2 regions of the Bradyrhizobium elkanii USDA 76 genome follow, and region 1 is predicted to be linked to the other one. Evidence: riboswitches for the same ligand, from Rfam matches in the RefSeq annotation. Region 1 holds a riboswitch; the other holds the start of a gene.
The links. Region 1 has a riboswitch for S-adenosylmethionine ahead of JEY66_RS03390 (O-succinylhomoserine sulfhydrylase). Riboswitches for the same ligand answer to the same signal wherever they lie in the genome.

Region 1 (10,133 bases):
GTATCGCGTGGGGTGAGCTCGGCGTGGCCGGCGTGCAGCTTCCCGAGCTGCGCGAGATCGAGACCCGCAAGCGGCTATTCAAGCTTTATCCGGATGCACGCGAGATGCGGCCTCCCGAGGAGATCGCTGTCGCGATCGAGGGCATCGCCGCGACCTTGCGCGGCGGCATTGAGGACCTTGCCGGTGTTGCGCTCGACATGAGCGGCATCCCGGCGTTCAACGCGCGCGTCTACCAGTTTGTCCGCACCATTCCCCGCGGCGAAACCCGAACCTATGACGAGGTGGCGAGCGCCTTGCGGGCGTCCGGTGCGGTCTATTCGGTGGCACAGGCGCTCGGCCGCAATCCCTTCATGATCATGGTGCCCTGCCACCGCGTGCTCGAGGCGGGCCATTATGCCGACCGGATCTCGCCGAACGGCGGCAGCATCTCGAAGCGGCGGCTGCTCTCGATCGAGGGCGCCCAGCCGACCACCAGCAAGACCCTTTTTGATGTGCTGCTGCCCGTTGCACGACTCCGGCCGCAAGCTTAAATCCCGAGTATGGTCCGAACCACGCTGCTGCAGCGCGATCGCATCACGGTGAACGAGTTCCGCTGCACGGCGGAACCCGGCGACAAGCCGTTCGCCGAGCAGTTCGCCTCCCACTCGGTGTCCTATGTGCGCAGCGGCAGCTTCGGCTGCCATTGCCGCGGCCGCTTCCATGAGCTGGTGGCAGGCTCGATCCTGGTCGGCCATCCCGGCGATGAATACACCTGCACGCACGACCACGTGGTCGGCGACGAATGCCTGTCGTTCTTCCTGGACCCGGAGCTGGTCGAGACCATCGGCGACCGCGCGACGGTCTGGCAGGTCGGCTCGGTGCCGCCGCTGTCGGAACTGATGGTGATCGGCGAGCTCGCGCAAACGGCGGCAGATGGCAACAGCGACGTCGGCCTCGACGAGATCGGCCACCTCCTCACCAGCCGCCTTGTCGAGTTGGTGTCCGACCGCAAGGCAAAGCCCCTCACCGCAGGCTTGCGCGATCGCCGCCGCGCCGTCGAGGCCGCGCTGTGGATCGACGCCAATTCACATCATCAGATCGACCTCGACGATGCCGCGGAGCAAGCCGGCTTGAGCACCTTCCATTTCCTGCGGCTGTTTTCCGCGGTGCTCGGCGTCACCCCGCATCAATATCTCGTGCGCTCGCGGCTGCGCCATGCGGCGCGGCGGCTCGCGGATGACGACAGCCCGATCACCGACATCGCCTATGACGTCGGTTTCGGCGACCTGTCCAATTTCGTGCGCAGCTTCCACCGCGCCGCCGGCGCCTCGCCGCTGAAGTTCCGCCAGGCCTCGCGCGGCGACCGCAAGATTTTCCAAGAACGTCTCGCGCTGCAATAGCTAGGCTGCTCCAGTCCGCGCGTCTTTCGATGCGCCCAACGACTGGAGATTCCTCATGTACGATCATATCGGATTGCGCGTTGCCGACCTCGACGCCAGCGTGCGCTTCTACACCGCGGTGCTGGCGCCGCTCGGCTTCGTGCTCTGCTCGCGCGACGACAGCGGCGCCGGTTTCGGCCCGAAGGGCGAGCCCGCGCTCTGGCTGCATTTGCACAAGGGCAAGGCCCAAGGCGGCGCGCACGTTGCGTTCCGTGCCCCGAGCCATGACGCGATCAAGACATTCCATACCGAAGGCCTGAAAGCCGGCGGCAAGGACAATGGCGCGGCGGGCCATCGCAAGGATTACAGCCCGACCTATTACGCGGCGTTCCTGCTCGACCCCGACGGCAACAATGTCGAGGCGGTGTCGACCTGACAAAGAGCCGCGCATTCCAACGTCATCCTGAGAGCCTGCTTTAAAAAGAAAGTTGAGTGATTTCAGCCCGTTGTGATTCCTTCGTGTTTGCGAAGACTCGAGGGAGCACAACATGTGTTGGACCGAAATCACCCGACAACAATATCGACGCGACGGACTTCGTTATGCAAGCGACATGACGGATGCGGAGTGGGAACTGATCGAGCCGTTGATGCCTGCGCAATGCCGGCGCGGCCGTCCGCGCGAGATCAGCCTGCGCGTGATCATGAATGCAATTCTCTACATTGGAGCCAGCGGCTGCCAATGGCGCGCGCTGCCAAAGGACTTCCCACCATGCTCGACGGTTCAGTACTATTTTTACAAATGGCGCGGTTCTGGATTGTGGCGCAGGGTCAATGATGCCCTGGTCCGACGCATGCGCGAACGGCAAGGACGCAACCCCACTCCAACGGCTGGGATCATCGACAGCCAGAGCGTGAAGACCGCGGAAAATGGCGGTCCAAGCGGGTTTGACATGGCCAAGCGGGTCAAGGGACGCAAGCGTCATATCGTCACCGACACCGAGGGCTCCTTGCTGGCTGTGCAGGTGCATCCCGCCAACCTTCAAGACAATCACGGTGCAGTCCCGCTGTTGCGGCTCATCGGCCGCCTGTTCCCCAACCTGCGCCACATCTTCGCCGATCGCGTCTACCGTGGCCCTAAGCTGCTCGATGCCATCGCTGATTTGGGCCAATGGACGATTGAAATCGTCACCCGCTCGCAGAGCGTTGGAACGTTCAAGGCCGAGCCTCGACGTTGGGTCGTCGAGCGTACCTTTGCCTGGTTCGGCCGCAATCGACGACTTGCCAAAGACTTCGAGGCAACCATCGCCAGCGCGGAGGCTTGGGTTCTCATTGCAAGCATCCGCCTGCTCTCCCGCCGATTGGCCAGAGCATGAGATCTCAATGACTTGTTTTGAGTCAGACTCTGAGGAGCCGCGCAACGCGCGGCGTCTCGAAGGATGGCCCCGAGCGAGATCCGGTCATCCTTCGAGGCTCGCTCAGGAACGCGATGCCGGGGCATCGCGCCGCTCGCACCTCCAGCGACAAAGGCGAAGTCTTTGCGCGGGAATGACAACCACCCGAAAGGTTACAAAGATGGCTTCCATTCACAAGGACATCCCGATCGACGCGCCGGCAGATCATGTCTGGGACGCGTTGCGCGATTTCGGCGCGCTGCATACGCGGCTGGTGCCGGGCTTCGTGACCGACACGCAACTGGACGGCGACGTCCGCACTGTCACTTTCGCCAACGGCACGGTGGCGCGCGAGACGCTGGTCGATTGCGACGACAACCGAAAGCGGCTGGTCTATGCGATCACCAGCGAGCGGTTGAAGCAGCATTCCGCCTCGGTGCAGGTGTTCGCCGAGGGCGACGCGCGCTGCCGCGTGGTGTGGATCGCCGACGTGCTGCCGCACGAGGTCGCGCCCTACATGGACGCGCAGATGGACCTCGGCGCGGCGGCGATGCAGGCGGCGATGGCCAAGTCGGCCAGGGAGAAGAGCGCGGCGTGATCCGCAACGTTGCGCGACCGGCCGCGCATTTAAACCGTGACCGTCACCCTGAGGAGGCCGCGAAGCGGCCGTCTCGAAGGGCGACAGCCCGGCTGTTTCCAGAAGCGGACGCCGAAGCATCGGGGCCGTCGATCCTTCGAGACGCGGCCAAGAGGCCGCTCCTCAGGATGACGGATTGAGAAATGCTACGACAGCGCCGGCTGCGCCTCGGCGACCGGCGCTGATTTGCCCCAGCGCGTCAGGATCACGCTGAGGCAGGACAGCACGCCGAGCACGCCCATCGAGGCGGCGGCGAGTGCGAAGAAGTTCTGCGCGCTCGCCTCATGCGTCGACAGCCACCAGCCGCCGGCGCCGATGAAGATCAGCCGCGCGGTCTGCGCCAGCACCGGACCCAGCACCTTCGCGGCGCCCTGCGAGGAGAAATACATCGACATCGCAAGGCCGATGAACGCGTACATCGGCGCGGCGGTCGAGAGATATTGATGGCTGGTCGCCCGCACGTGCGGATCACTGGTGAACAGATTGACCCAGAGGTCGGGGAAGACGGCGATGAAGCTGCCGACGACGCCGACCGCAAGGAACGACACCGTGCCTGCGGTCCAGGCGATGCGCCGGGCCCGCGCGACGCGCTCGGCGCCGACCGCCATGCCGATCATCGGCACCGAGGCGATGCCGACCGCGAAGGCGACCGAGGTCAGCATGAATTCGAGCCGTGCGCCGATGCCGTAGCCGGCGAGCACCGCGGTGCCGAACTGCGCCAGCATGTGGGTGAAGATCGAGATCGTCAGCACCGATTGCAGCGGCGAGAAGCAGGAGATGGCACCGACCTTGAGGATGTCGATGAACATCGCCCATTGCACGCGCAGCCCCTTGAGCTTCGGCCTCACGCGGGCGCGGCCCGAGAACAGATACCAGCCCATCACGCTGATGCTGATCGAATAGGCGATCAGCGAACCTGCGGCGACGCCACGCATGCCGAATTGCGGCACCGGACCGAGACCGAGCCCGAGCGTGCCGCCGAGAATGATCTGCCACACCGCCGACGACAGGATCATGGTCGACGGCAGCTTCATGTTGCCGGTGCCGCGCAGGATGCCGGCCATGGTGTTCATCAGCCAGGGCAGGATCGCGCCGCCGAAGAACACCTGCGAATAGGCGATCGCCTGCGCCAGCACATTGCCGCGGCCGCCGAGCAGTTCGAGCAGGCGCGGACCGAAGGTCAGCATGCCCAGCATGAAGGTGGCACCAAACGTCAATCCGATCAGCAGCGCATGCATGGCCAGTGTCGAAGCCCGCTCGATCTCGCCGGCGCCGAGCGCGCGCGCGATCGCGGATGCGACGCCGCCGCCCATCGCGCCGCCGGACATCGTCATGGTGAGGATCACGCAGGGAAACACCAGCGCCATCGCCGCAAGCGACTCGACGCCGAGCCGGCCGATATACGAAGTCTCCGCGATGACGACGCAGGTGCCGGCGGAGAGCGCGATCACATTCGGCCACGCCAGCCAGAGCAACGTGCGCAGGATCGGCCCGTCGAGCAGCGCATTGCGCGCCGGCTTGGTCACCGGCGGCGGCAGCGGCCGCTCTTGTTCGTCGACAGGTATTTCGGCGAGGCCGAGATCGGACATTTCTACTCCCACGCGCGATCTGGGGAGCCGCGCCATGGTGTTTCCCTACCATGGCAATGGCGGAATCCACGTGCGCGGGACGCAAGGGGGGCCTGCGCGATTGCAGGTGAACCCGGATGAACCTTGGCGCTAGCCGATCGACCACACGTACGGTGCGCCGGCGGCACCATTCGGCTTCAGATGCACCGGAATATGCCGCCCGCAGCCGGCGGCCAGCCCTTCGAACAGGCCCGTCAGCACGCTGGCGCAGGCCGGATGATAGTCGGCGACATCGGCCATCAGCTTCCAGCCCTGCTGGCGGATCTCGAACTGGCCCTCGGACTCGGTGATGTCAGCGACATCGTCCTGCGACTCGAAGAGAGTGCGCAGGAATGCGGCAAATTCCGTGGCGCGGCCACGGCTGCCGCCGAGCGCCTGCGCGACCTCGTCGTAATATTGCATGCCGATCAGTCTGCCGGTGAGATGCAGCAGATAGCTCGCATCCTCCGGGCCGAACACCTGCACGATGACCGGCGCGGCCGTCTTCACATATTCCATCGCGTAGTTGCGATAGGCCTTCTCCAGCCGCGGCCTCGGCCAGCTGTCGACCGGCAGCGCCGGCGCGGTGTTCGGATCGAATAGCGGCGCCTCGAGATGGCGCGCGAACACGAGGCGCTGGTCGAGCTCGAGCGGATGATCGTACTCGCAGTAATAGCCCTCGAGCCCGTCCTGGCCGTCGACGCTCTGCTTGGTGCAGACGAAGCCGAGCCGCAAATCCCCGAGCGCGACGCCGTTGTTGGCGTGCCAGCCGCGCAGCATCGCGCGCGAGACTTCGCCGGGCACGCCGCAGATCGCCGTGCCCTTCCAGATCCAGCGCGGCGGCGGATAGCGGATCCAGGCCTTGCGGTCGGTCTCGTGCATGTATTCGACATGCACGCCGCCGATCCAGTTGGAGAGGTAATGATACTGCGCGGCCGCGACCGCCGGCGGCAGGCCGTCGAGGCCGAGCTTCTTCAAGCCGGGGAGAAAGCGTTCCTGCTGCTGGCGGCGAAACACGCGGAAGACGAATTCCGCTGCATCAGCCGTGCCGCGCCGCGTGACGACGGTGAGGATCAGCCCGGTGAAGAAGGCGTGATAGAGATCGGCGACGCTGCGCCATTTCTGCCACTGCGCTTCTTGCTGCGCTGAATCTGTTGCGGCGCTCATGTTTACTCCCGATCTCTTATTTTGGTGGAGTGTGTCATCGTCAGCATGACGACGCAACCAAACCCAAGCGCAGTGTCATCGCCCGACTTGATCGGGCGATCCAGTATTCCAGAGACAGTCGTTGTCGATGGAGGGGCCGCGGCGTACTGGATTCCCCGCTTTCGCGGGGAATGACAGCGGAGAATGACGCAAAGTCCGACTCGCGGAATTACACGCGAAAATGCTTGGAGAGCTTCAGGCCCTGCGCCTGATAGTTCGAGCCGATGCGCTGACCGTACAGCGCGTCGGGGCGCTCGAGCATCCGTTCATAGACGAGGCGGCCGACGATCTGGCCATGCTCGAGAATGAACGGCACCTCGCGCGAGCGCACTTCGAGCACGGCGCGCGCGCCCTTGCCGCCGGCGCCGGCATAGCCGAAACCGGGATCGAAGAAGCCGGCATAGTGGACGCGGAATTCGCCGACCAGCGGATCGAACGGCACCATCTCCGCGGCGTAGTCCGGCGGCACCTGCACCGCCTCTTTCGAAGCCAGGATGTAGAACTCGCCGGGATCGAGAATGAGGCTGCCGTCGGGCCGGGCCTTGATCGGCTCCCAGAAATCGTCGACCGCATAACCGCCGCGGCGATCGACATCGACCACGCCGGTGTGGCGCTTGGCGCGATAGCCGACGAAGCCGCCCGAGCTCTCGCCGGAGAGATCGACGGAAAGCGCGACGCCATGGGTGAGATCGGCATCGTCGATATCGACCAGCCGCTCGGCGGCATGCAGCACATCGAGCTCGTCGGCGGAGAGCGTCGCCTCGCCGATCCGGAAGCGGACCTGGCTGAGCCGCGACCCCTCGCGCAGCAGCACGGGAAACGTCTTCGGGCTGATCTCGGCGTAGAGCGGGCCGTGATAGCCGGCGCCGATCATGTCGAAGCGGCGGGTGCCGTCGGCGATCACGCGGGTGAAGACGTCGAGCCGTCCGGTCGAGCTCTTCGGGTTGGCCGCGGCGACGATCTCCGGCGGCAGCGCCAGGCTCTCCAGCAGCGGCACGATGTAGACGCAGTTGGTCTCCAGCACCGCGCCGTCGGACAGATCGATCTCGTGCAGCTTCAGCTGGTCGATCCGCTCGGCGACGGTGGCATCGGGTCCCGGCAGGAAGCTGGCGCGGACCCGGTAGGCGATGTCGCCAAGGCGCAGATCGAGGCTGGCTGGCTGGATCTGGCTCTCGACGAAGTCGTAGGCGGGCAGAATGAGGCCGGCCTCCGCCATCTCCGCGATCATGCGGTCGGGCAGAATTCCGTTGGATTCTTCTTCCAGCGTGAACGACACGGCGCGGTCCCTCGGCGATCCCTCGAGATGGCCCAAAAATCATACTCCAGGCGGCCATCAAGCCCCAAAATATGGGCTTTTACGGGTTATCCGATGACCGTCTTGACGGAAAGGGCGCGAGGGAATATCAGCTGCACTTATCCCGTGGTGATTTGAGCCGGCCGGCTTGCAGCCACGTTAAATAAGTCGCTAAACAGGCCGGGGACAGTGTGATCCCGGCTTGTGGAGGTTGCTCCAGGCCGGTTTTTTTGTGGCCATTCTCCAGGAGAAATGGCCACTTCGGAGGTCACATGTCTGAATCTGAAGGTACCGCCCGCTTTCGTCCCGAAACCCGCCTCGTCCATGGCGGCACGCTGCGCTCGCAATTCGGGGAAACGTCGGAAGGGCTGTTTCTCACCCAGGGCTACGTCTACGACACCGCCGAGCAATGCGAGGCGCGCTTCAAGGGCCAGGATCCCGGCTTCATCTATTCGCGCTATTCCAATCCGACGATTGCGATGTTCGAGCGCCGCATGATCGAGCTCGAGGGCGCGGAAGCCGCGCGCTCGACCGCGACCGGCATGGCCGCGGTGACCACGGCGATCCTCGCGCCGCTGAAGGCCGGCGATCACGTGGTGGCGTCGAAGGCGCTGTTCGGCTCCTGCCTCTACGTGGTGCAGGACCTGTTGCCGCGCTACGGCATCGAGACGACCCTGGTCGACGGCCTCGATCTCGACCAGTGGCAGCGCGCATTGCGGCCGAACACCAAGACCTTCTTCCTGGAGAGCCCGACCAATCCGACGCTCGACGTGCTCGACATCGGCGCGATCGCCAGGATAGCGCATAGCGGCGGCGCCCGGCTGATCGTCGACAATGTGTTCGCGACGCCGATCTGGCAGAGCCCGCTGTCGCTCGGCGCCGACGTCGTGGTCTATTCCGCGACCAAGCATATCGACGGCCAGGGCCGCTGCCTCGGCGGCGTCATCCTGTCGTCGGAAGCCTTCATCGCCGAGCACATCCATAATTTCATGCGCCAGACCGGTCCGTCGCTGTCGCCGTTCAACGCCTGGGTGCTGCTGAAGGGACTGGAGACGCTCGGCGTCCGCGTCCGCGCCCAGACCGAGAACGCAGCGAAGATCGCCGAGGCGCTGGCCAGGCATCCGAAGATCACGCGGCTGGTCTATCCGGGGCGCCCCGATCATCCGCAGGCCGAGACGGTGAAGAAGCAGATGGGCGCCGGCTCGACGCTGGTCGGCTTCGAGGTGAAGGACGGCAAGGCCGGCGCCTTCCGCTGCCTCAACGCGCTGAAGATCTCGCGCATCTCCAACAATCTCGGCGATGCCAAGAGCCTGGTCACGCATCCCGCGACCACGACGCACCAGCGCCTGGCGCCGGAGGCCCGCGCCGAGCTCGGCATCAGCGAAGGTTTCATTCGCTTCTCGGCCGGGCTCGAGCATCCCGACGACCTGATCGAGGATTTCGAGCGGGCGCTGGAGCGGGTTTAGGGCGAACAGATAGGCTTGGAGAGCTCGGCGCCCTCTCCCGCTTGCGGGCAGGGCTATCGCATATGCCCCTTGGCGACCGCGCAAGTGCTTGGCCTCGTGGTTCGAGACGCGCCGCAAGCGGCGCTCCTCACCATGAGGGTCTACTATTGTGCCGCAAAACAAGACCTCATCCTGAGAGTCTGACTCAAAACAAGTCATTGAGATCTCATGCTCTGGCCAATCGGCGGGAGAGCAGGCGGATGCTTGCAATGAGAACCCAAGCCTCCGCGCTGGCGATGGTTGCCTCGAAGTCTTTGGCAAGTCGTCGATTGCGGCCGAACCAGGCAAAGGTACGCTCGACGACCCAACGTCGAGGCTCGGCCTTGAACGTTCCAACGCTCTGCGAGCGGGTGACGATTTCAATCGTCCATTGGCCCAAATCAGCGATGGCATCGAGCAGCTTAGGGCCACGGTAGACGCGATCGGCGAAGATGTGGCGCAGGTTGGGGAACAGGCGGCCGATGAGCCGCAACAGCGGGACTGCACCGTGATTGTCTTGAAGGTTGGCGGGATGCACCTGCACAGCCAGCAAGGAGCCCTCGGTGTCGGTGACGATATGACGCTTGCGTCCCTTGACCCGCTTGGCCATGTCAAACCCGCTTGGACCGCCATTTTCCGCGGTCTTCACGCTCTGGCTGTCGATGATCCCAGCCGTTGGAGTGGGGTTGCGTCCTTGCCGTTCGCGCATGCGTCGGACCAGGGCATCATTGACCCTGCGCCACAATCCAGAACCGCGCCATTTGTAAAAATAGTACTGAACCGTCGAGCATGGTGGGAAGTCCTTTGGCAGCGCGCGCCATTGGCAGCCGCTGGCTCCAATGTAGAGAATTGCATTCATGATCACGCGCAGGCTGATCTCGCGCGGACGGCCGCGCCGGCATTGCGCAGGCATCAACGGCTCGATCAGTTCCCACTCCGCATCCGTCATGTCGCTTGCATAACGAAGTCCGTCGCGTCGATATTGTTGTCGGGTGATTTCGGTCCAACACATGTTGTGCTCCCTCGAGTCTTCGCAAACACGAAGGAATCACAACGGGCTGAAATCACTCAACTTTCTTTTTAAAGCAGGCTCTGAGGAGCCCGCCGAAGGCGGGCGTCTCGAAGGATGGCCACGAGGGCACCGCCACGAAATGCG
Region 2 (10,133 bases), 410 kb from region 1:
TCGAACTGCACGATCTCGGCGGTCTTGGGCACCTGACCGTTGAAGGTCAACACGTTGCCCTTCTCCGAGATCACGACGTGATCGCCGTCCTTGACCTCGCCGGCGAGGATCATCTCGGCCAGCGGATCCTGCACGCTGCGCTGGATCACCCGCTTCAGCGGGCGGGCGCCGTAAGCTGGATCCCAGCCCTTCTCGGCGAGCCAGTCCCGCGCCTTGGCGTCCAGCGTGAGCTCGATCTTGCGATCCTCGAGCAGCCTGGTCAGCCGCGCGAACTGGATCTCGACGATACGGCCCATCTCGCTCTTCTGCAGGCGGTGGAACAGAATGATCTCGTCGATGCGGTTCAGGAATTCCGGCCTGAAATGCGCCCGCACGACGCCCATCACCTGATCGCGGACCGCCGCAGTGTCCTCGCCCTCCGGCTGATTCACCAGGAACTCCGAACCGAGATTCGAGGTCATGATGATCAGCGTGTTGCGGAAGTCGACGGTACGGCCCTGACCATCGGTCAGGCGGCCGTCGTCGAGCACCTGCAACAGCACGTTGAACACGTCGGGATGCGCTTTCTCGATCTCGTCGAACAGCACGACCTGGTAGGGCCGCCGCCGCACGGCTTCGGTCAGGGCACCGCCCTCGTCGTAGCCGACATAGCCGGGAGGCGCACCGATCAGCCGCGAGACCGAGTGCTTCTCCATGAACTCGGACATGTCGAGGCGGACCATCGCGGTCTCGTCGTTGAACAGGTCAGCGGCGAGCGCCTTGGTCAGCTCGGTCTTGCCGACGCCGGTGGGGCCTAGGAACATGAACGAGCCGGTCGGCCGGTTCGGATCCTGCAGGCCCGCACGGGCACGGCGCACGGCGGTTGCCACCGCCCGCACGGCTTCGGCCTGGCCGACGACGCGCCTGGCGAGACTGTCCTCCATCTTCAGGAGCTTGTCCTTTTCGCCCTCGAGCATCTTGTCGACCGGCACGCCGGTCCAGCGCGAGACGACCTGCGCGATGTGGTTGGCGGTGACCGCCTCCTCCATCATCTCGCCGCCGTTCGGCTTGCTGTTTTCTTGCGCCTCGATATCGGCGAGCTTCCTTTCCAGCTCGGGAATCCGGCCATAGGCCAGCTCGCCCGCCTTCTGGAATTCGCCGCGACGCTGCGCATTGGCAAGCTCGACGCGGAGCGCATCGAGTTCGCTCTTCAGCTTCTGGGCATTGGAGAGCTTGTTCTTCTCCGCGCTCCAGCGCGCCGTCAGCGCCGTCGACCGCTCCTCGAGCCCGGCGAGCTCCTTCTCCAGGGTCTGCAAGCGGCTCTTGGAGCCGGCATCGTTCTCCTTCTTCAGCGCCTCCTGCTCGATCTTGAGCCGGATGATGTCGCGATCCAGCGAATCGAGCTCTTCCGGCTTGGAATCGACCTGCATCTTCAGCCGCGCTGCCGCCTCGTCCATCAGGTCGATGGCCTTGTCGGGCAGGAAGCGGTCGGTGATGTAGCGGTTCGACAGCGTGGTCGCGGCCACCAGCGCGGAGTCGGTGATGCGCACGCCGTGATGCTGCTCGTACTTGTCCTTCAGGCCGCGCAGGATCGAGATGGTGTCCTCGACCGTCGGCTCGCTGACATAGATCGGCTGGAACCGGCGGGCCAGCGCCGCATCCTTCTCGACATGCTTGCGGTACTCGTCGAGCGTGGTCGCACCGATACAGTGCAGCTCGCCGCGCGCGAGCGCCGGCTTCAACAGGTTGGACGCGTCCATCGCGCCGTCGGCCTTTCCGGCGCCGATCAGCGTGTGCATCTCGTCGATGAACAGGATGATGCCGCCCTCGGCGGTCGAGACCTCCTGCAGGACGGATTTCAGCCGCTCCTCGAACTCGCCGCGATATTTCGCGCCGGCGATCAGGGCGCCCATGTCGAGCGACAGCAGCTTCTTGTCCTTCAGGCTCTCCGGCACGTCGCCGTTGAGGATGCGCAGCGCCAAGCCCTCGACGATCGCGGTCTTGCCGACGCCGGGCTCACCGATCAGCACGGGATTGTTCTTGGTCCGCCGCGACAGCACCTGGATGGTACGACGGATCTCCTCGTCGCGGCCGATCACCGGGTCGAGCTTGCCGTCGCGCGCAGCCTGGGTCAGGTCGCGGGCATATTTCTTCAGCGCGTCGTAGGCGTTCTCGGCGGTCGCACTGTCAGCGGTGCGGCCCTTGCGCAGCGCTTCGATCGCCGCGTTCAGGTTCTGCGCCGTGACGCCGCCCTTGCTCAGGATGGAGGCGGCCTCGCTGCCCTTCTCGAGCGTGAGCCCGAGCAGCAGCCGCTCGACGGTGACAAAACTGTCGCCGGCCTTGTCGGCGGCCTTTTCCGCCGCATCGAAGGCACGCGCCAGCTCCGGCGACAGGTAGACCTGCCCGGCACCATTGCCCGAGACCTTCGGCAGCTTGTTCAGCGCCTCTTCGGTCGCTTTCAGGATTGCTCTGGAATTACCGCCAGCACGGTCGATCAGACCGCCGGCGAGTCCCTCATTGTCGTCCAGCAGCACCTTCAACAGATGCAACGGCGAGAACTGCTGGTGACCGTCACGCATTGCGAGCGACTGGGCAGACTGGATGAATCCGCGCGCGCGCTCAGTGTACTTCTCAATGTTCATTCGTTTTCCCTCGGCCTGCCGTCACCACCCATTCAGGCATGGTTCCGGCATCTTCATTGGGTTTCCGCGGGCCGCATTGACGTTCCTCAACCAGCCTCTGGTCGTCGCCATCATCTTTCAGGCTTGCCGCAGATGTGGGCACTTGGTTCCAAAACGGAAGAGCCGCAGCCTGCGATTTCACCCGATGAAGCTCAGCGCCGCACGATGGCGACAAGGTAGCGGCAGGGCTGAGCGGTTTCGTTACGGAAGACGATGTCCGACGGCGGACCAAGCTCGACGCGGTCACCCGCAGCGAGTTCGTGGCGCTCCGCCCCTTCCATCAAGGTGAGGCGGCCGCTGATCACCCACACCACCTGGCGAACCAAATGATAGGCGCTGGCGGGAAAGCCGGCTTCCTGCCTCGCAGGCAGCTCGATCTCCACCAGCTCCAGCGGATTGGCCGGATGCAGGAACACCTGCCGCCGCAGATAGGCCGCCTTCGGATCGCGCCAGACCGGCTGATCCTTGGCCCGCTGCAGGCGGGAATTGTGTGAGGCAACCTCGAACAGCGCGGCCATGGTCACCCCATAGGCCGTGGCGATCCGCGACAGCGTCGCCGCCGTCGGGCTTGCCTCCGCCCGCTCGATCTTGCTCAGCATGGCCTTGGACACGCCTGCCCGCCCGGCGAGGTCCGCCAGCGACCAGCCGCGGCCCTCCCGTTCGGCGCGAACCCGCCGCCCGAGAGCCTCATCGGCCTTGTCCTCTATAATTGACATACCGTCTTATATAGTAGACGATGCGGTCCGTTCAAGAGGCCCGTCAAGGAACCACCGATGATTATCCGCCCCGCCACCGAGCAGGACATCCCGGCAATTACCGCGATCTTCAATGAGGCGGTCGCCAACTCGAACGCGATCTGGACGGAGAAGCAGGATTCCGACGCCGAGCGGCTGGTCTGGATGAAGGCCCGGCTGGCGCTCGGCTATCCGGTGCTGGTGGCCGTCGAGGGGACGACGGTGCTCGGCTACGGCACATTCGGCGACTTCCGGGCGTTCCCGGGCTATCGCTACAGCGTCGAGCATAGCGTCTATATCCACGCCGATCATCGCGGCCGCGGCCTCGGCCGAATCATCGTCGACGAACTGATCGCCGCGGCCACCGCGCTCGGCAAGCATGTCATGATCGCCGGCATCGACGGCGGCAATCTCGCCTCGCTCCGGCTGCACGCGCAGGCCGGCTTCGTCGAGGTCGCCCGGATGCCGGAGGTCGGACGCAAGTTCGGCCGCTGGCTCGATCTCGTGTTCATGCAGCGCCTGCTGGACGCGCCTGGAGCGGCGCGCGCCGACTAGTACCTTCCCGCAGGCGGCAGTTCTCCTCGCACGCCAAACAGGCTAGAGCGGGCGAATGGACAACACGCACGCTTCCTCCGCCAGGATCACCGGCATCTATCGCTACCCCGTCAAGGGTCTCACGCCCGAGCCGCTGCCGCACGCAGAGCTCAAGATCGGCGAGACGCTCCGCTCGGATCGCCGCTATGCGATCGAGAACGGCCCGAGCGGCTTCGATCCCTCGGCGCCGAAGTGGCTGCCGAAGCCGCATTTCCTGATGCTGCAGCGGGATGAGTGGCTGGCGCCGCTGCGCGCCCATTTCGACGATGACAGCCATGTACTGACGCTGCGCCGGGATGGCGCGATGGTGGCCCAGGGCAACCTCGAGACCGCAGAAGGCCGCGCAGCCATCGAGCGCTATTTCGCCGACCGTCACACCGGCCAGATCAAGGGACCGCCCAAGGTGCTGGTCAGCCCCGGGCACAGTTTCTCCGACGTGCCGCGCAAGGTGGTCTCGATCATCAATCTGGCCAGCCTGCGGGCGATCGAGGAGATGGTGCAGGCGCCGGTCCATCCGCTGCGCTTCCGCGCCAATCTCTATGTCGAGGGCTGGCCGGCCTGGCATGAAGCCAGCCTGCTCGACCAGACCATCGCGATCGGCAGCGCGCGGGCCAGGGTGGTAAAGCGCATCACCCGCTGCGCCGCGGTCAATGTCGATCCCGATACCGGCGCGCGCGACCTCTCGGTGCCGAACACGCTGATGCAACGCTTCGGCAACAATGAATGCGGCATCTACGCCGAGATCATCAGCGATGGCGCCGCCGCCCTCGGCGACACGATTGCCGCCGAGGGACCTGTCGCGTCGTAGGCCGGGCAAGGCGCGTGCGCGCCCTGCCCCGCTTTCGACCGGTCAGTTGGTCGGCATCACATAGGCGTAGATCCGGCCGCGCGAGACCGGCGTCTCGCGGACGCGGTGGCCGCTGTTGCCCGAGATCATGATCGGATTGCCCTTGGCATCGACGCCGGTGATGATGCCGACATGGCCGCCCCCGCGGCGGCTCATCACGGCGATGGCGCCGACCTGCGGTCCCGAAACGCGCGTGCCGTATTTGGCGAACGAGCTCGCCATGTCGGAGCCGGTGCCGCGATGGCCGGTGTGCTGCAGCACCATGTTCATGAAGCGGGCGCACCACAGGCTGGAGCGACCGGTCGGATTGCCGCCGAGATAGCGGCGCGCCTCGGCCACGATGCCGGACGAGCCGAAGCCGCCTGCCGCACTGACGCCGCCGGTGTTGGGCACGGGGTCAGCGCTGCCGGGCAACGGCGCTGCGTTGGTTTCGACGATCCCGCCCGGCCGCGCGAGGGCGCGGCGCTCGGCGCGCGACAGCCGCGCTGTGCGCCCATAATGACGATGGGCATAGTGGCGCGCGTGATGGCCGGTATGGGCCGAATGCGCGTGACGTGAATGGTGCGGACGGGCGGATGCCGGAGCGGCGGAGATCACGGCGAGAGTGAGCGAACACAGAGCCAGCGCCAAAACACGAAGCGACCGGCGACACGCAAGCAACTGAACCATACTTCACTAGATCCTCTATAACGCCCCCACTTCCCCGTCGCGTTCCCGGGGGAACACGGCGGTGGTTTTGAAAATCGGGATGGCGCGAGGAAGATTTCATGCGGCACTGCGGGAACAATTTCTGGGTCATTCCGCGATGAATCGATGACGAGAAAGGAACCGGAACTGCCGCATTGCGGCCTTGAAAATTAACTGCAAATCTGGAGGCGGCCAACGAGAGGAGAATTTCAATGCCCTACGCCACGACGAAAGATCATGTCCGCCTCCATTTCGAAGAGGCCGGCAGCGGCAGCCCGATCATCTTCCTGCACGAGTTTGCCGCTGATCACACCAATTGGGAGCCGCAGATGCGCTACTTCGCGCGCGGCCACCGCTGCATCGCCTATTCGGCGCGCGGCTACACGCCGTCGGACGTGCCGCCGAGCGCCGACGTCTACACCTACCAGCACTTCTATACCGACGCGCTCGCCGTGCTCGACCATCTTGGCATCGCAAGGGCGCATTTCGTCGGGCTCTCGATGGGCTCCTATTCGTCGCTGCAGGTCGCGCTCAATGCGCCGGAGCGCGCGCTGTCGATGACGCTGGCCGCCGTCGGCTCCGGCTCGAGCCTCGAGAATCTCGATTCCTTCCGCGCGCAGTGCCGCGCCAATGCCGAGCAATACGAGAGCATCGGCTCGGTCGAGGTCGCCAAGGTGACGCGCGAGGCGCCGAGCCGGATTCCGTTCCTGATCAAGGATCCGCGCGGCCACGCCGACTTCTACGCCGCACTCGCCCGCCACGACGCCAGGGGCTCCGCCAACACGATGCGCAGCTTCCAGGGCGGCCGGCCCTCGATCTACACCATGACCGACGCCATCAAGCGTGTGCCAACGCCGGCGCTGATCCTGTGCGGCGACGAGGACGACAATTGCATCGCCCCAAGCATGTTCCTGAAGCAGCATCTGCCGGCCGCCGGGCTTTCCTTCTTCCCGAGGTCGGGTCACGTGCTCAACCTCGAGGAGCCGGCGCTGTTCAACGAGATGGTCGAGCGCTTCATCGCGCTGGTCGAGGCCGGCCGCTGGCCGGCGCGCGATCCGCGGTCGCTGGTGGCGGCGCCGGTGTAGTCTTGTCATTCCGGGGCACGCGAAGCGTGAACCCGGAATGACGCCAAGACGTCACTTCCCCTGCCCACCCCGGCTGAGCAGGAACACGCCCTGCTCGCCGAACATGTTCCATACCCACCACGGCAGGTTGAGCGGCACCGGGCGGCCGTAGAGATCGAGCGCGACCGCGCGCTCCATCTTGACGTTGATCTCCTCGCAGAGCTGCACGAAATCCTTGATGGTGCAGAAATGGATGTTCGAGGTGTCGTACCAGCTCGCCGGCAAATTCTCGGTCCGCGGCATGTGGCCGCCGATCAGGAGTTGCAGCCGCATCTTCCAGAATCCGAAATTCGGGAACGAGACGATGGCGCGCTGGCCGATCCGCAGCAGATTTTCCAGCACCACCTTGGGCTGCCGCGTCGCTTGCAAGGTCTGCGACAGGATCACGTAGTCGAACGCATCGTCGGGATAGTTGACGAGATCGGTGTCGGCATCGCCCTGCACCACGGCGAGCCCCTTGGCGACGCAGCCGTTGACGCCCTCGCGCGACAGCTCGATGCCGCGGCCGTCGATGCCGCGGCTCTCCAGCAGTTGCAGCAGCTCGCCGTCGCCGCAGCCGACATCGAGCACGCGCGAGCCCGGCCGCACCATGTCGGCGACCAGCAGATGATCGGTGCGATAGCCGCCGGTCCGCTCCGGCGCGACGCCCGGCAAGGGCAATGTCTGCTGCATGCTCATGACTGGCCGCCGTCCTTCAATCCGCGCGCCTTGCCTGCGGCCAGCAGGAAAGCGCGGGAGATCTCGAGGAATTCGGGCACGTCGAGCAGGAAGGCGTCGTGCCCCTTGTCGGTCTCGATCTCGGCGAACGACACCCGCGCGCTCGACGCGTTCAGCGCATGCACCAGCGCGCGCGATTCCGAGGTCGGAAACAGCCAGTCGCTGGTGAACGACACCACGCAGAACCGCGTCTGGATGCCGGTGAACGCCTTCGCCAGCACGCCGTTGTGGTCGGCGGCGATGTCGAAATAGTCCATCGCGCGGGTCAGATAGAGATAGGAGTTGGCGTCGAACCGCTCGACAAAGGACGAGCCCTGGTAGCGCAGATAGCTCTCCACCTGGAAATCCGCATCGAACGAGAAGGTCGGCAGCTCGCGGTCCTGCATCCGCCGTCCGAACTTGCGATGCAGCGCGGCGTCCGAGAGATAGGTGATGTGCGCGGCCATTCGCGCCACCGCCAATCCGCGATGCGGATGGGTGTCCTCGTCGACATAGCGGCCGCCGCGCCAGTCCGGATCGGCCATCACGGCCTGGCGGCCGAGCTCGTGGAACGCGATGTTCTGCGCCGAGTGGCGCGTCGAGCAGGCGATCGCGAGCGTCGAGAACACGCGCTGCGGATAGGCTGCGGTCCATTGCAGCACCTGCATGCCGCCCATCGAGCCGCCGACCACGCAGAACAGCGTCGTGATGCCGAGGCGGTCGATCAGCATCGCCTGCGCGCGCACCATGTCGGGGATGGTGATGATCGGGAAATCAAGTCCCCACACCTTGCCGGTCGCGGGATTCAGCGACGCAGGGCCGGTCGAGCCCATGCAACCGCCGATCACATTGGAGCAGATGATGAAGTATTTGTCGGGATCGATCGGCCGGCCGGCGCCGACCATGGTCTCCCACCAGCCGGGCTTGCCGGTGACGGGATGGATGTTGTTGACATGCTGATCGCCGGTCAGCGCGTGGCAGACCAGGATCGCGTTGGAGCGGTCGGCATTGAGCTCGCCATAGGTCTGGTAGGCGATCTGGAACGGTGCGAGATCGACGCCGCAATCGAGCTTGAGCGGCTGGTCCATCCCGAACTTCGCCACCAGTGACGACGGATGGTCGGCCTCATGGGCGCGATCATCGCTTTGGGTTTGTGGGCTCGGTATCGGACGCACGTTGCTCATCTAGGCGACCCTGCCTCCGCGCGGGAGGGCTCGACGGACCTCAGGCCAATAAAAAACCCGGCCTGAACAAAGGTTCGGCCGGGAGCTGATAAGGTCCCCGGCCTGTTTAGCGAGTTGTTTAACGTGGCTGCAAGCCGGCCGGCTCAAATGACCACGGGACGCAGGGAACGTAGTCCCCACGCCCCCCGGCGTCAAGACAGCCCTGCCCACGGCCGATTGGTTAACCGAATGCGCAAGGCACGCCTGCGACGTTTCTCTTTGCTTTCGCTGCCCGTCTTTCCTAATCAGGGACCCTGTCCGACGCGGCAACGGGCCGCCCCGACGACAAGGTTTGAGAGCATGTCCAACCCACCCCCGTCGCCGCCCTCGCTGCAGAAGCTGCGCAAGGAAATCGATGCGATCGACGAGCAGGTTCACCGCCTGCTGATGGCGCGCGGCGACATCATCGACCGCCTGATCCAGGTCAAGAAGACCCAGGAGGTCGGCTCCGCATTCCGCCCGGCGCGCGAGGCCAGCATGATGCGCGAACTGGTGCGGCGTCATCGCGGCATCCTGCCGCTCGACACCATCGAGAGCATCTGGCGCGTCATCATCTCGACCTTCACCTATGTGCAGGCGCCGTTCGCGGTGCATGCCGATGTTTCCGTCGGCGAGTCGGCCATGCGCGACTCGGCGCGCTTTCACTTCGGCTTCGTGGTGCCTTACGTCTCGCATTTCAGCGCGCAGGCCGCGGTCGAGGCGGTGGCGAAGTCGAAGGGCGACCTCGCGCTGGTCTCCGCGATCGCGAGCCGCACGCCGTGGTGGAATGCGCTCGAGGCCAGTGGCGCGCCGAAGATCATCGCGCGGCTGCCGTTCCTCGAACGCGCCGACCATCCCGCCGCGCTGCCGGTGTTCGTGATCTCGCGGGTCGCCGACGACGCCATGGTCACCGAGGTGCAGACCTGGAGCGTGCGCGTCTCCGGCTGGAACGCCGATGTCGCCCGCGCGCTGGCGCCGCTCGCCGAGATCGTCGCGGTCCCCGACACCGCCTTCGACGGCGCGGCGCTGCTGGTCTCGGTCACCGGGCAAGACCTGACTAACAAGGGTTTCGAGGCCATCAAGCTCGCCTTGATCAAGGCCGGCGCCTCGGTGCGCTCGTCGGCCCTCGTCGGCAGCCACGCAACGCGCTATACGGTGCCCTCTAACGGATCGGCCAGGACCTGAAGGTAGAGCCAGCCGCCCGTCCAGGCTTTTGTTTTGACGCGTTTTCTTCACGCGAACCGGTATCCACGTCGCTCGAAAACGCTCTGTTCGGAGTTGATGATGTCCCGCCCCGTGCCGAACCCCGGCATCCTCGATATTGCGCCCTACACGCCCGGCAAGAGCCCGGTGCCGGAACCGGGCCGCAAGGTGTTCAAGCTGTCCGCCAACGAGACGCCGTTCGGTCCGTCTCCGAAGGCGATCGCGGCCTACAAGGCCGCGGCTGACCATCTCGAGGACTATCCGGAGGGCACCTCGCGCGTGCTGCGCGAGGCGATCGGCCGCGCCTATGGGCTCGATCCCGACCGCATCATCTGCGGCGCCGGCTCCGACGAGATCCTCAATCTCTTGGCGCACACCTATCTCGC

Region 2: it holds a riboswitch for S-adenosylmethionine, as region 1 does, so the genes downstream of both, metX (homoserine O-acetyltransferase MetX) here and JEY66_RS03390 (O-succinylhomoserine sulfhydrylase) in region 1, are expected to answer to the same signal.

What each region holds. Positions count from the first base shown of each region.
Region 1 is NZ_CP066356.1:736,900-747,032, reverse strand. Features, by position in the region: gene JEY66_RS03430 (methylated-DNA--[protein]-cysteine S-methyltransferase) at 1-530, shown strand, start outside; gene JEY66_RS03425 (helix-turn-helix transcriptional regulator) at 540-1,379, shown strand; gene JEY66_RS03420 (VOC family protein) at 1,435-1,794, shown strand; gene JEY66_RS03415 (IS5 family transposase) at 1,907-2,731, shown strand; gene JEY66_RS03410 (SRPBCC family protein) at 2,931-3,347, shown strand; gene JEY66_RS03405 (MATE family efflux transporter) at 3,533-4,975, opposite strand; gene JEY66_RS03400 (hypothetical protein) at 5,105-6,160, opposite strand; gene JEY66_RS03395 (2'-deoxycytidine 5'-triphosphate deaminase) at 6,369-7,475, opposite strand; SAM riboswitch at 7,610-7,689, shown strand; gene JEY66_RS03390 (O-succinylhomoserine sulfhydrylase) at 7,766-8,959, shown strand; gene JEY66_RS03385 (IS5 family transposase) at 9,165-9,989, opposite strand.
Region 2 is NZ_CP066356.1:1,148,371-1,158,503, reverse strand. Features, by position in the region: gene clpB (ATP-dependent chaperone ClpB) at 1-2,621, opposite strand, end outside; gene JEY66_RS05445 (helix-turn-helix domain-containing protein) at 2,813-3,376, opposite strand; gene JEY66_RS05440 (GNAT family N-acetyltransferase) at 3,434-3,949, shown strand; gene JEY66_RS05435 (MOSC domain-containing protein) at 4,005-4,796, shown strand; gene JEY66_RS05430 (TIGR02594 family protein) at 4,839-5,504, opposite strand; gene JEY66_RS05425 (alpha/beta fold hydrolase) at 5,735-6,607, shown strand; gene metW (methionine biosynthesis protein MetW) at 6,659-7,324, opposite strand; gene metX (homoserine O-acetyltransferase MetX) at 7,321-8,526, opposite strand; SAM riboswitch at 8,612-8,691, opposite strand; gene JEY66_RS05410 (chorismate mutase) at 8,866-9,729, shown strand; gene hisC (histidinol-phosphate transaminase) at 9,829-10,133, shown strand, end outside.